DNA from 3 places in the Streptomyces sp. R33 genome. Region 2 is predicted to be linked to each of the others. Evidence: riboswitches for the same ligand, from Rfam matches in the RefSeq annotation. Region 2 holds a riboswitch; each other region holds the start of a gene.

What was found. Region 2 has a riboswitch for cyclic di-AMP ahead of AB5J51_RS09110 (peptidoglycan DD-metalloendopeptidase family protein). Riboswitches for the same ligand answer to the same signal wherever they lie in the genome.
Region 1: it holds a riboswitch for cyclic di-AMP, as region 2 does, so the genes downstream of both, AB5J51_RS12185 (M23 family metallopeptidase) here and AB5J51_RS09110 (peptidoglycan DD-metalloendopeptidase family protein) in region 2, are expected to answer to the same signal.
Region 3: it holds a riboswitch for cyclic di-AMP, as region 2 does, so the genes downstream of both, AB5J51_RS23950 (transglycosylase family protein) here and AB5J51_RS09110 (peptidoglycan DD-metalloendopeptidase family protein) in region 2, are expected to answer to the same signal.

Annotation. Positions count from the first base shown of each region.
Region 1 covers NZ_CP165727.1:2,693,704-2,698,126, reverse strand. The annotation lists gene AB5J51_RS12195 (M16 family metallopeptidase) at 1-159, shown strand, start outside; gene AB5J51_RS12190 (pitrilysin family protein) at 180-1,547, shown strand; cyclic di-AMP (ydaO/yuaA leader) riboswitch at 1,732-1,890, shown strand; gene AB5J51_RS12185 (M23 family metallopeptidase) at 1,904-2,698, shown strand; gene AB5J51_RS12180 (GntR family transcriptional regulator) at 2,900-3,565, shown strand; gene AB5J51_RS12175 (HPr family phosphocarrier protein) at 3,776-4,057, opposite strand; gene AB5J51_RS12170 (GNAT family N-acetyltransferase) at 4,242-4,423, shown strand, end outside.
Region 2 covers NZ_CP165727.1:1,901,996-1,906,418, forward strand. The annotation lists gene AB5J51_RS09100 (MBL fold metallo-hydrolase) at 1-802, opposite strand, end outside; gene AB5J51_RS09105 (SGNH/GDSL hydrolase family protein) at 1,013-1,798, opposite strand; gene AB5J51_RS09110 (peptidoglycan DD-metalloendopeptidase family protein) at 1,967-2,965, opposite strand; cyclic di-AMP (ydaO/yuaA leader) riboswitch at 2,970-3,177, opposite strand; gene AB5J51_RS09115 (tyrosine-protein phosphatase) at 3,456-4,274, shown strand; gene AB5J51_RS09120 (aspartate aminotransferase family protein) at 4,303-4,423, opposite strand, start outside.
Region 3 covers NZ_CP165727.1:5,213,035-5,217,457, reverse strand. The annotation lists gene AB5J51_RS23950 (transglycosylase family protein) at 69-761, opposite strand; cyclic di-AMP (ydaO/yuaA leader) riboswitch at 764-935, opposite strand; gene AB5J51_RS23945 (transglycosylase family protein) at 1,218-2,264, opposite strand; gene AB5J51_RS23940 (cytochrome P450) at 2,367-3,641, opposite strand; gene AB5J51_RS23935 (globin domain-containing protein) at 3,772-4,423, shown strand, end outside.

The sequences.
Region 1 (4,423 bases), 790 kb from region 2:
GCCGTCCAGCGGGTCCTCGACATCACCGCCGAGGAGGTGCAGGCCGTGGCCGCTGCCCGACTGCGCCCCGACAACCGCGCGGTGCTGGTGTACGAGCCGCTCCCGGCAGAGGCCGACGGGGCCGACGAGAACGACGAGAACGAGGGGGCGGAGCAGTGAGCGACACCGCAGCCGTCACGATGACCTTCCACCCGCAGCCGCAGGCCGGCCAGGCCCGGCCGTGGGCCTTCCCGGCTCCCGAGCGGGGCGCGCTGCCCAACGGGCTGACCGTGCTGCGCTGCCACCGGCCGGGCCAGCAGGTCGTCGCCGTCGAGGTCAACCTCGCCGCCCCGCTGGACGCCGAGCCCCAGGGCCTGGACGGCGTGGCGACGATCATGGCCCGCGCGCTGTCCGAGGGCACCGACAAGCACTCCGCCGAGGAGTTCGCGGCCGAGCTGGAGCGCTGCGGCGCCACGCTCGACGCGCACGCCGACCACCCGGGCGTGCGGGTCTCCCTGGAGGTTCCGGCCTCCCGGCTGGCCAAGGCGATGGGCCTTCTCGCCGAGGCGCTGCGCGCGCCCGCCTTCGCCGACGGCGAGGTCGACCGCCTGGTGCGCAACCGGCTCGACGAGATCCCGCACGAGCTGGCCAACCCGCAGCGCCGCGCCGCCAAGGAGCTCTCCAAGCAGCTCTTCCCGGCCACCCTGCGGATGTCCCGCCCGCGCCAGGGCACCGAGGAGACGGTCGCCCGGATCGACTCCGCGGCCGTACGCGCCTTCTTCGAGGCCCACGTACGCCCCGCCACCGCCACCGCGGTGGTCGTCGGCGACCTGACCGGCATCGACCTGGACGCCGTACTGGCGGACACCCTGGGCAGCTGGACCGGCAACTCCGCCGAGGCGCTCCCGGTGCCGCCGGTGACCGCCGACGACACCGGCCGTGTGGTCATCGTGGACCGGCCCGGCGCGGTCCAGACGCAGCTGCTCATCGGCCGGATCGGGCCGGACCGGCACGACCGGGTCTGGGCGGCGCAGGTGCTCGGCACGTACTGCCTGGGCGGCACCCTCACCTCGCGCCTGGACAAGGTGCTGCGCGAGGAGAAGGGCTACACGTACGGCGTGCGCGCCTTCGGCCAGGTGCTGCGCTCCACCGCGGACGGCAAGGGCGCCTCGATGCTCGCCATCAGCGGCTCCGTGGACACCCCCAATACGGGCCCGGCGCTCGACGACCTCTGGAAGGTGCTCCGCACCCTCGCGGAGGGGGGTCTGACCGACGCCGAACGGGACGTGGCGGTACAGAACTTGGTGGGTGTGGCCCCGCTGAAGTTCGAGACGGCCGCGGCCGTCGCCGGCACGCTCGCCGACCAGGTCGAGCAGGAGCTCCCGGACGACTACCAGGCCCGGTTGTACGCACAGCTGGCCCAAACGGGCACGGTGGAGGCGACTTCGGCCGTTCTGGCCGCCTTCCCGCTGGACCGCCTGGTCACGGTCCTGGTAGGCGATGCCTCGCAGATCGAGGCGCCGGTGCGGGCGCTCGGGATCGGTGAGGTCACCGTCGTCGGCAACTGACGGACATCCCAAGGGGCTCCGGTGGCTTGTCCACCGGGGCCCCTTATGTCTGTTTAGTGGAGAGGTTGCTTGTATGCGGTGTGGCGTACGCAACAAAAAGGCGTGTCTGTTTGGCGATTGACTGATGATCCGCCTAGCGTCGGCCGTGCTGTCCGTCAGTTGTACGCGCCGCACCCGCGGCACCGGGCAGCGATCGCCGAGTCCCCGTCAGGCGCGAGCCTGGGGAGCCGGGGACCCACATGCGTCCCTGGGGTGAATCGGACCGCCTCGCCAGAGGGGGCCCGTAGGAGACCTTCCTGCTCCGAACCCGTCAGCTAACCCGGTAGGCGAGAAGGAAGGAAAGGATCAGCCCCTTCATGGCGTTTGGCAGTCGTGCCGCCGGTAAGCACCGTGGTTCCAGTCGTCTGAGCCGCAAGACCGCCGGTTACGCCGGCATAGCCGCCCTCGCCACCACCGGTGTCGTCGGCTCCCTCGCAGGCCCGGCGTTCGCCGCGTCGGACAAGGCCCCCTCCATGGAGGACACCGGCCTGAACGCCGTCGTGACGGCCGAGGACCTCCCGGTCCAGATCGAGGCCCAGGCCGAGGCCCAGGAGCACGCGGCCGAGGCCGCTGCCGCCAAGGCGAAGGCGGAGGCCGACGCGAAGGCGCGCGCCGCCGAGGCCAAGCAGAAGGCCGAGGAGAAGGCGAAGGCCGAGCGCGAGGCCGCCGAGCGCGCCGCCCGCGAGGAGGAGCGCAAGCGCCTCAACACCTTCGTCGCCCCCGTCGACGGCTCCTACATCAGCACCCAGTGGCACGCGGGCGGCGGCATGTGGTCCTCCGGCAGCCACACCGGCATCGACTTCCACGCGGCCTCCGGCACCTCGGTGCACGCGGTCGGCGTCGGCACCGTGGTCGAGGCAGGCTGGGGCGGCGCGTACGGCAACAACGTCGTGATCAAGCACGCCGACGGCACCTACACCCAGTACGGCCACATGTCCTCGCTGAGCGTCTCCGTCGGCGAGCAGGTCACCCCGGGCCAGCAGATCGGCCTGTCGGGCTCCACCGGCAACTCCAGCGGCCCGCACCTGCACTTCGAGGCCCGTACCGGCTCCCAGTACGGCTCGGACATCGACCCGGTCGCGTACCTGCGCAACCACGGCGTCGACGTCTGACCCGCAGCACTTCACCGAAGGCCCCGGCTCCCCGAGCCGGGGCCTTCGCGTTGTGGCCGCAAGTGGCCGCATCGTGGCTGTAAATATTCGCGATTTCGGTCCGCGCTCGGAAAACATCGCGTGTTGCAATAGAGTCCCAGTACGATCCCAGCACGGTCGCGGCAATGGCGTCGGCAGTCGGAATTAAGCGGAGGTCCGGACTTGCGTATTCCTGCGCACGCGGTATGCACGGCAATCCGCGACGACATCGTCTCCGGAGTCTTCGAGCCGGGCGGCAGGCTGACCGAGGAGCTTCTGGCCCGCCGGTACGGGGTCTCGCGCGTCCCGGTCCGCGAGGCGCTGCGGACCCTGGAGTCCGAGGGTTTCGTCACCACCCGGCGCCATGCGGGCGCCTGCGTGGCCGAGCCCACCGAGCAGGAGGCGGCCGACCTCCTGGAACTGCGGATGCTGCTCGAGCCGGTGGCCGCGGCCCGAGCCGCCCGCCGGCGCACCGAGGCCCACCTCAAGGTACTGCGCGGGCTGGTCAGGCTGGGCCAGGAGCGGGCCAGGCGGGGCCAGGGGGAGGACCTGCGGTCCCTGGGGGGCTGGTTCCACGAGACCCTCGCCCAGGCCTCCGGCAGCCCCGGGCTGATCGCGCTGCTCACGCAGATGCGGCACAAGGTCGCGTGGATGTACGCCGTGGAGGCGCCGGCCCGGCCCGTGGAGTCGTGGGCGGAGCACGGGGCGATCGTGGACGCGGTGGCGCGCGGGGACGCCGAGCGGGCGCGGGCGCTGACGGCGGCCCACGCGGACCGGGCGGCCGGAGCGCACCGGCTGCGCGTGAGGACTTCGCAACATGCCGTAAACATGGCGGGCGGTCCGCATTAACAAATAGCGCGTATTAATAAGCTGGCGGTGTCTGAATTTACGGCGCATCGACGGCGCATTGGTGCGGTATCGGCGCGATATTGGCGCGGTATTGGCGCGCAGTCGTGGTCGCCCGGCGCGGACGGCGGAATTGCCGAAACGACGAAGCCGCGGCCTCCGGAATTCCGGTGACCGCGGCTTCGCCGCATGTCCGGGCGTGAACCCGAAGGGTCAGACGGTCTCGGGGAGCTCCTCGAGGCCCTCGGCGACCAGCTTCGCGAGGCGGTCCAGCGCCGCCTCGGCGCCCTCGGCCTCGGACGCGAGGATGATCTCCTCGCCGCCCTGGGCGCCCAGGCCCAGCACCGCGAGCATGGACGCGGCGTTGACGGGGTTCCCGTCGGCCTTCGAGATGGTCACCGGGACGCCGGAAGCGGTCGTCGCGCGGACGAAGATCGAGGCGGGACGAGCGTGCAGGCCCTCGGCCCAGCCGACGTTGACGCGGCGCTCTGCCATGGTGATGCCCTTCAGGTTCTTACGGTTGTCTAGACCAGTCTCTCACGACGCCTCGAATGCTCCGACCGACCACCGGCCCGACTCCTCCGCCGTTCGACCTAACCCAGCTTGCACTCATTTGCCCCTGCTTGCCGTACGCGCCGCGCAGGAGCTGTCCGGCCGGTCCTGGCCTTAAGATCGCCGCATGACCACCGCGTCGGACCCCTCGTACCCGGCCCACTGGGAAGCGGACGTCGTCCTGCGCGACGGCGGCACCGCCCGGATCAGGCCCATCACCACGGAGGACGCGGGCCGACTGGTCAGCTTCTACGAGCAGGTCTCCGACGAGTCGAAGTACTACCGCTTCTTCGCGCCCTACCCCCGGCT
Region 2 (4,423 bases):
AGGGGCCGTGCTCGGCGCCGATCTCCCCGAACCCGGGGAAGTAGCCGGTGTCGCCGCTGTGGAAGATCCGGTGCTCGTCGCCCGCGACGACCCACGAGGCCCACAGGGTGTTCTGCTGGTTGCGCAGACCTCGCCCGCAGAAGTGCCGGGCCGGGGTGGCCGTCAGCGAGAGCCCCGCGACCTTGGTGCTCTCGTTCCAGTCGAGCTCGCGCAGCCGGTCCGGCGACACCCCCCAGCGCTCCAGGTGGGCGCCGACGCCGAGCGGGACGGCGAAGACGGTGTCCGTACCGGCCAGCTCCTTGATGGTCGGCAGGTCGAGGTGGTCGTAGTGGTCGTGCGAGATCACCACGACGTCGACCGGCCCCAGCGAGGCCAGCGGTACGGGTACGGGGTGCAGCCGCTTGGGCCCGGCGAACGGGAAGGGCGAGCACCGCTCACCCCAGACCGGGTCGAACAGCACCCGGCGCCCGTCGATCTCCGCGAGTACGCCGGAGTGCCCCATCCAGGTCAGGCGCAGCCCGCTGACCGGCGGCTTCGCCAGCTCGGCGAGGGTCGTCGGGTAGACCGGGATGGGAGCTCCGGGGTTCCGCCGGATCCGCTGCTCCTTGCGGAAGTAGATCTTGGCGAACTCCAGCATGGAGCCGGAGGGCCTGGTCCGGGCCCCGACCGGGTTCTGGAAGACACCGTCGGCGAAGTTCGGCGAGCGGTGGATCCGCTCCAGGCGTGCGCCGGACGCATCCGCGCCGAAGGCTTCGGGCCGCAGGGCGCGCAGCCGTGGACGCAGGGGACGGGAGCCGGTCAAGGCGCCTCCTGGGAGGGTGGGGCGGATGGGGCGGACGGCCTGAGAGAGGCCGTACTGGTTTCCGGTCTATCACCATGCCAACGCGCACCGGCCCCGAAGGATTCCGCCGCGCGTTCCCCTCCTCCTACCCGGTCCTCCCGCCCCTCCCTCTCCCCTGTTCCGCCCCTGCCCCTTTTCCACTGCTCCGCCCCTCCCGCACCGCTCTGGAGCCTAGAGCGGCAGCAGGTCCGGACGCTTGGCCTCCACGTGGTCCCCGGAGGACTCCCCGCGCAGTCGCCGCCCGATCCACGGCACCAGATGCTCCCGCGCCCACTGGATGTTGTCCCGCGTCACGTCCACGGAGCCGCGCGGCTGTTGCGGCGGCCACGGCTGGTCGGGGTCGGCCGGCACCTCGAGCCCCAGCACCTGGGCGGCGCGCAGCGCGACCCGGGTGTGCCCCTCGGGCGAGAGGTGCAGCCGGTCGTCGTCCCAAGCGCGCCGGTCCTGTACGGACTTCAGCGACCAGAGGTCGAGCACCGGGCAGTCGTAGCGGTCGGCGATGGCGCGCACATGGGCGCTGTACGTGGCCACCTTGCCCCGGAGGTGCTTGAGGACCGGCACGCCGCGGGTGTCGAAGCCGGTGGTGATCATGACGTGGCCGACGGCTCCCGTGAGGTCGGCGACGGCCGCCTCGAACCGCTCCGCCACGTCGTCGGGGTCACTGCCGGGCCGGATGATGTCGTTGCCGCCGGCGCAGAAGCTCACCAGGTCCGGTGCGAGCTCCTTGGCCCGCGGGACCTGTTCGGCCACGATCTGGTCGAGGAGGCGCCCCCGCACGGCCAGGTTCGCGTACCGGAATTCGTGTTCCTCGCGCTGATCGGCCAGGAGTACGGCCAGCCGGTCCGCCCAGCCGAGAAAGGTCTCGCCGGGCCCCGGGTCCCCCACACCCTCGGTGAAGCTGTCCCCGATCGCCGCGTACGAGCCGATGGTCTTGAGTGTCGTCTTCGTCGCTGCCACGAGAACACATCCTTCACCCCAGGGCGTGACCTACGCCATCGTAGGAAGGGGTTGACGGACCGTGATCTATACCACCTGGTCGGTGCGGAATAGCAAAGCGTGAGGCCGGGACCCCCCTCGGGTCCCGGCCTCACGAGTCCGGCTGCCTCTCTCCGACGGCGGGAGCCGTCAGATGCTCACACCCTTGGTGCGGAGGTAGGCCAGCGGGTCGATGTCCGAGCCGTAGGACGGGCCGGTGCGGATCTCGAAGTGCAGGTGCGGGCCGGTCGAGTTGCCGGTGGAGCCGGAGAGGCCGATGGTCTGGCCGGCGGTGACGCTCTGGCCGGCCGAGACGGAGAGCTGGGACAGGTGGCCGTACTGGGAGTACTTGCCGTCCGCGTGCCGGATGACGACCTCGTTGCCGTACGCGCCGGCCCAGCCGGCGGAGACCACGGTGCCCGCACCCACGGCCCGGACGGTGGTGCCGGAGCTCGCGATGAAGTCGACACCGGTGTGGTAGCCGCTGGACCACATGGCGCCGGGGGTCTTGTACTGGGTCGATATCCCGCCGCCGACGGGGGCGACGAAGCCGGCGGCCGTGACCGTACCGGCGGCGGACCCGGCGGCCGTGCTCTTCTTGGCGGGTGCGGCGGCGGCCGCGGCCGCGGGGGCGGCGGGGGCCGGTGCGGCGTCCGCGGAGCCCTTGCCGGCGGAGGACGAGGCCGAGTCCGGGGCCGAGGACTTCTTCGCCGGGGCCGGGGCGGACTCCCGGGCCGGAGCCTGCGCGGCCGGCGCCGCCTCGCCCCGCGCACCGAGGGTCAGCTTCAGCCCGGGGTGGATCAGCGACGGGTCGGTGCCCACGGCCTCGCGGTTGTCGGCGTACAGCTGCTGCCAGCCGCCCGGGAGGTGGCGGTCGTGGGCGATCTTGGAGAGGTAGTCGCCGGGCACGACGGTGTAGACGGCCGGCGCGGACTGCGCGGCGGCAGCGGGCGCGGCCTGCAGCGCCGCCGAAACCTGCGGTGCCTGCACGGGAGCCGAGGCGGGGGCGGCGGCCGGGGCGCCGGCCGCCTGAGCCCCGGCGGCGCCCAGCAGCGGCAGCGCGAGGGCCGCACCGCCGGTGCCTGCGACGGCGAAGCCGCGCGCCACGGAACGGGACTTGGGACGGCGGTGCTTACCCTTTGCAGGCATGGCGAATTCCTCTCCGTCGCCTGCGAGGTGAGCTGTCGGGTTCGGACTGGAGATGTCCGGCAGCACATGAACGGAACATGCACGGCTTCACCCCGAGCTGCGCCGATACAAAGATCGGGAACAGCGGCTTACCTGGTTCCCCCGCTCCTGCCGCGCGCGTGAATAGTCGGGTGCGGTTTCCGGACGGCGGCAGGATTCGGCGGTCCATCCGGATCGATCGCGAAGGTAATCGAGTTGAGCCATCCCGAACAAGCCACGAATTTCCCCACGGATTCACAGACCGGGGAGTTCGAGGGAATTCCGGTCACCCTGCGTCCATTACCGGCCGCCAACAACCGCTCCGGCCGGGCCATTCGACTTCGGCGATCAGGCACTCACGGTCACCGTATGATCTGGCTCACGGGGCTGCGCCCGATCTCGCATCCAGCTATGGCAAGTTGCTCCCAAGCAGCGTAATTCGGACATCCCACGACGACGCGGAGGAGTTCCCGTGACCCAGCAGATACCCCAGTTCCCGCGGACGGAGCCCGTACCGGAGCCCGAGCTGGCCGGAGTGCGCAACTTCCGCGACGTGGGCGGCTTGCCGACCATCGACGGGCGGAGGGTCAAGCCGGGAAAACTGTTCCGTAGCGGACATCTGGCACATGCCACCGAAACCGATGCAGAATTCCTCGCATCGCTCGGCCTCCACACGATTTTCGACTTCCGCAACGGCGCCGACCACGCCCTGGAGGGACTCGACGTCGAGCTTCCCGGCGTGCGGAACGTCAACATCCCGCTGTCGGATCCGGCCGACGGGAAAGAATTCTGGAAGATGGTTCGGGCCGGCAACCTCGAGCAGCTCCGGGGAATCCTGGGCGAGGGGAAGGCCGCCGCCCGGATGACCAACTCGTACCGCTCGATGGTCGAGCACCGCACCGCCGAGCACGGCCGGGTCGTGCACGCCCTCGCCGAGGACAGCATTCCGGCGCTCATGCACTGCGCGGCCGGCAAGGACCGGGCCGGCCTCTCGATCGCCGTCACCCTGCTCGCGCTGGGCGTCGAGCGCGAGGCGATCGTGGCGGACTACCTGGAGTCCAACGCTCCGCACCGCCGCTACCGGGTGCGCCGGACCGGCGACACCCCCGAGGCCCGTTCCCCCGAGGTGATGGAGCTGCTCGCCCCGCTCTTCGACGCCCGCGCCGAGTACCTCACGGCCGCCTTCGACACCATCGACGCGCACTGGGGCGGGGTCGACCGGTACCTCGCCGAGGGCCTCGGACTCTCGTCCGAGACCCTCGGCCGGCTGCGGGAGCAGCTGCTCGACTGACGGCCCGAACCGGCCGTGGAGCAGGCCGTCAGCCGCCGGCGACGGCCTGCTTCACCAGCGTCCTGCCGAAGTCCCACATCAGGGCGCCCCCGCCGTGCGCCTCGTCCATGACCGCGCGGAAGGCGCCGACGAACCGGTCGACGTCACCC
Region 3 (4,423 bases), 3.3 Mb from region 2:
GGGGAAGACGCGCCGGGCGGTGGGGATGCTGCGTGCTGTGCTCGCTGCCGCAGTTGTTACGGCAGGGTTCAGCTGAGCTTCAGCTTCTGACCGGGGAAGATCAGGTCGGCGTCCGAGACGATGTCCTTGTTGAGCTCGAAGAGCTTCTCCCAGCCGCCCTTGACGCCGTTGGTCTCGGCGATGGTGCCGAGGGTGTCGCCGGGCTTGACCTCGTACGAGCCGTTGCCGGTCTTCGGGGCCGGGGCCTCGGAGCGCTCGGAGCGGGTCGTCGGAGCCTCGGAGCGCTTCGTCTCCTTCTTCGGCTCGGTCTTCTTCGGCTGGGTCTTCTTGGTCTCGGTCTTCTGCTCCGTCTTCTTCGGGGTGTCGGTCGTACCACCGCCGGTGTAAGAGGAGTTGGAGAGGCCGACGCCGCAGGACGGCCACGCACCCTTGCCCTGGCCCTTGAGGACCTTCTCGGCTATGGCTATCTGCTGCGACTTGGAGGCCTGGTTGGCCTGCGCGGCGTACGCCTTGCCGCCGTACGCGGCCCAGGTGGAGGACGAGAACTGCAGGCCGCCGTAGTAGCCGTTGCCCGTGTTGATGGACCAGTTGCCGCCGGATTCGCACTGCGCGACGCGGTCCCACTCGGACGCGGTGGCGGCGGAGGCCGAGCCGGCCGCCATCAGCGGGGCGGCGACGACGACACCGGTGACGCCGGCGAGCGTGACGATGCGGGCAGCCTTGGAGGCGCGACGGTGCTTGCCCTTGCCGGAAAGCAGCATGGAGTTCTCCTCACCGACGCCTGCGAGGTGAGCTGTCGGGTTCGGGCGGATGAGTGCCCGGCCGTGCGACGTGGCGCACGACTTAACCCCTAGCCGTTTCCGTGACCGTCTCTCAACGGCCGGTCCCGGCGCCTACCTTGGTTCCCCCGCTCCTGCCTTCGGCGCTTGACGCGACGACTGTTCCCTCCGGCCGCCGGCAGGATTCGGCGATGCGGTCGAAGGAGCCCGCGGTGGCGGGCGACTCAGAAGGTAGACAGGTCTCTCCCCGATGTTCAACGAGGAACACCGGGGAGAAACGGCCCCTACTTGCGCTCCCCTTACGGGCGTTTGCGCAGGTGAGGACGGGGTTTGCGGAAGGCTCCGGACGGGACACGCCAGTTGACCGGAAGAGACACATGTCTCACTTGCAGATAACGGACATTCAGCTCTTTCCGGGTGTCCGAAGTGCCGCTATTCCTAGCTTAGATCCAGGTTCTGGCCGGGCTTGATCAGATCCGCGTCCTCGCCGATGACCTGCTCGTTGGCCTGGTAGAGCGCGTTCCAGCCGCCCTTGACCCCCTTGGCAGACGCGATGGTGGCCAGGCTGTCGCCCGCCTGGACGGTGTACGAGGGCGCCGACACCCCCTCAGATGCGGCGGGCAGCTCGAGGGCGGGCGTACCACGGTGCTTGCCGGTGCCGGTGGGGTCCGGGATGGCACTCGGGTCGGTGGAGGCGCCCGGGGCGCCCGGGGCCGCGGGGGAGCCGGGGTCGGCCGGAACGACCGGAACGGTCGGGTCCGCCGGGCCGCCGGGCTTGGTCGGGCTTCCCGGGGCCGTCGGCGCGGTCGGGTCCGTCGGGGCCGTGGGAGTACCCGGGTTGGCGGTCGGGTCGCCCGGGAGCACCGGGACGGTCGGCGACGTGGACGGCACGTCCGGGTCGGGCATGACGGGCAGTCCGCTGTTCGGCGCGAGCGGCGCCGGCGGGAGCGTGAAGTCCGGCGCCGGGGCCGGAGCCGGGGTCGGGGCGCCGAAATCGTGCGCCTTCGCGCCGGTACCGCCGGCCGGGACCGAGTGGTCGGGGCGGGAGGGGCTCGCGGCGACGGGGCCGAGCGTGCCGGGCAGGCCCGGGTCCACGGACGCGGCGGGGGCCTGCCGGGTCAGCCCGGCCGACTCCGAGCACTGCCCCCACGCCTGGGGGCCCTGCGTGCCCAGGACCCGCTCGGCGACGGCGATCTGCTGCGAACGGCTCGCGAGGTCGGGGCGCTCGGCGAAGTCGAGGCCGCCGGAGGAGTTCCACTGCTCCTGCGTGAACGAAAGTCCGCCGTAGGACCCGCTGCCGGAGTTGGCGCTCCAGGAGCCGCCGCTCTCGCACTCGGCGACCTTGTCCCACGTGGAGGTGTCCGCCGCGCTCGCGCCGGTGGCGGCGAGCAGCGGCAGAGCCAGGGCGGAACCGGTGACTCCGGCGGTGACGACTATCGCGGGTACCTGGCGGGGGCGTCTGTGGCGGCCGTTCCCGGAACGCATGAGCTGCACCTTTCGCATAACGGCTGGGTAACGGCAGAACCTAGCCGTCTTAGCACGCAAGTCACAACTCTTGACCGTGGCTGACTTACGGTCAGGGTGCCTTCAGATGTTTCGGGCTGTGAACCTGACGGGAAGAGTGCGCAGGCCACGCATGATCAGACCCCCGCGCCAGCGAAGCTCGTTGGGCGGAACAGCGAGTTCCAGATCGGGCAGACGCGTCAGCAAAGTCGCAAGCGCCGTCTGCCCTTCAAGTCGTGCGAGCGGAGCACCCAGGCAGTAGTGGATGCCGTGCCCGTATCCGAGGTGCTGGTTGTCGGTGCGTGAGAGGTCGAGGGTGTCGGGATCGGCGAACCGATCGGGGTCCCGGTCGGCCGCGGCGAGGACGACGAGCACCGGATCGCCGGCCGCGATGTCCTGGCCCCCGAGGGTCAGCGGCTCGGTGGCGAACCGCCAGGTGGCCAGCTCCACGGGGCCGTCGTAGCGGAGCAGCTCCTCGATGCCGGTCTCCAGCAGGCTGCTCTCCCCGGCGGCCAGGGAGTCCTGGAGGCGGGTGCGCTGACCGGGGTTCATGAACAGGGCGTGCACCCCGTTTCCGATCAGGTTCACCGTGGTCTCGAAGCCCGCGAACAAGAGGATGAAGGCCATCGCCGTGGCCTCGGCCTCCGTCAGGTGGTCGCCGTGGTCGCTCGCGCGGATCAGGTCGGAGATGAGGTCATTGCCCAGATCATCCCTTTTGCGGTGGATGAGTTCGCCGAGGTAGGTCCGCATCTGCTTCACGGAGCGGGCGACACCGCCGCGCGGGCCGCCGCCGTGGCGGATCATCATCCCGGCCCAGTCGCGGAAGTCGTCCTGGTCCTCGCGCGGTACGCCGAGCATCTCGCAGATGGCGTAGATGGGGAGCGGGAAGGCGAACTCGTGGATGAGATCGGCTTCCCCCTTGCTCGCGAACCCATCGATGAGGTGGTCGGTCAGCTCCTGCACCCGCGGGGTGAACTCGGCCACCCTGCGCGGGGTGAACGCCTTCGACACCAGCCGCCGCAGCCGGGTGTGGTCCGGCGGGTCGATGTTGAGCAGGTGCGTCATCAGCTCCGCCTTGCGCTCCCCCGGGATCCCGGTCTTGCCCTTGGCGTGCGCCGGCTCCGCGTGGTGCGCCGGGTTCTTGCTGAGCCGCTGGTCCGCGAGGGCCTGGCGGGCGTCGGCGTACCGGGTGACCAGCCAGGCCTCGACCCCGCTGGGGAGCTTCGTGCGGTGCACCGGGGAGTGCTCGCGCAGCCAGGCGTACGCCGGATACGGATCGGTCGCGAACTCCCAGTCGAACAGGGGCGGGCCCTGGGGAGGAGTGCTGTCTGCGGGGGCTGCGGAGGTCGGCTCGTGCACCCGATGACCGTATCCCGCGGGCCGGCCGGCATCCCATATGGGTCGTTCGCCGCGGCTGTCCGTAGATCCGCCATCGCTTGACCTCGCGTTCCCCGGCCCTCCTACTTTCGGTTCTGTGGATGCGAGGATCTTGAAGAGCAGTTTCGCGGTGGTGGAGAGAAGGGCCGAGCACGCGGTCAAGTACTTCTACTCCCACCTCTTCTGGCACAACCCCGGGATCCGAGAACTCTTCCCGTCCTCCGCCGAGGACATGGAACGCCAGCGCGACCGGCTCTTCGCCGCGCTGACCCACGTGGTCGCCCACCTCGACGACGAGGGCCTCCTCCCCTATCTCCACCACCTCGGCCGCGACCACCGCAAGTTCCTCGCCAGGCCCGAGCACTACGCGGCCGTCGGCTCCAGCCTGCTCGCCGCACTCGCCCGGACCTCCGGAGAGGCCTGGACCCCGGGCGTGGAGAAGGCCTGGTCCGAGGCGTACCAGGTGATCGCCGACGCCATGATGGAAGGAGCCGCCGCGAGCGAGGACCCGCCGTGGTGGGACGCCGAGATCGTGCGCCACCTCCAGTACGGGGAGGACATAGCGGTGCTGACCCTGCGCCCGCACGCCCCCCTCCCCTATCTCCCCGGCCAGTACGTGAGCGTGAGCAGCGAACGGGTCCCGACGACCTGGCGCACCTACTCCATCGGGAACGCCCCGCGCCCGGACGGCACCCTCGACCTGCACGTCAGCCGCATCGAGCAGGGGCGGCTCAGCACCGCCCTGGTCCGCGAGGCCCGGCCGG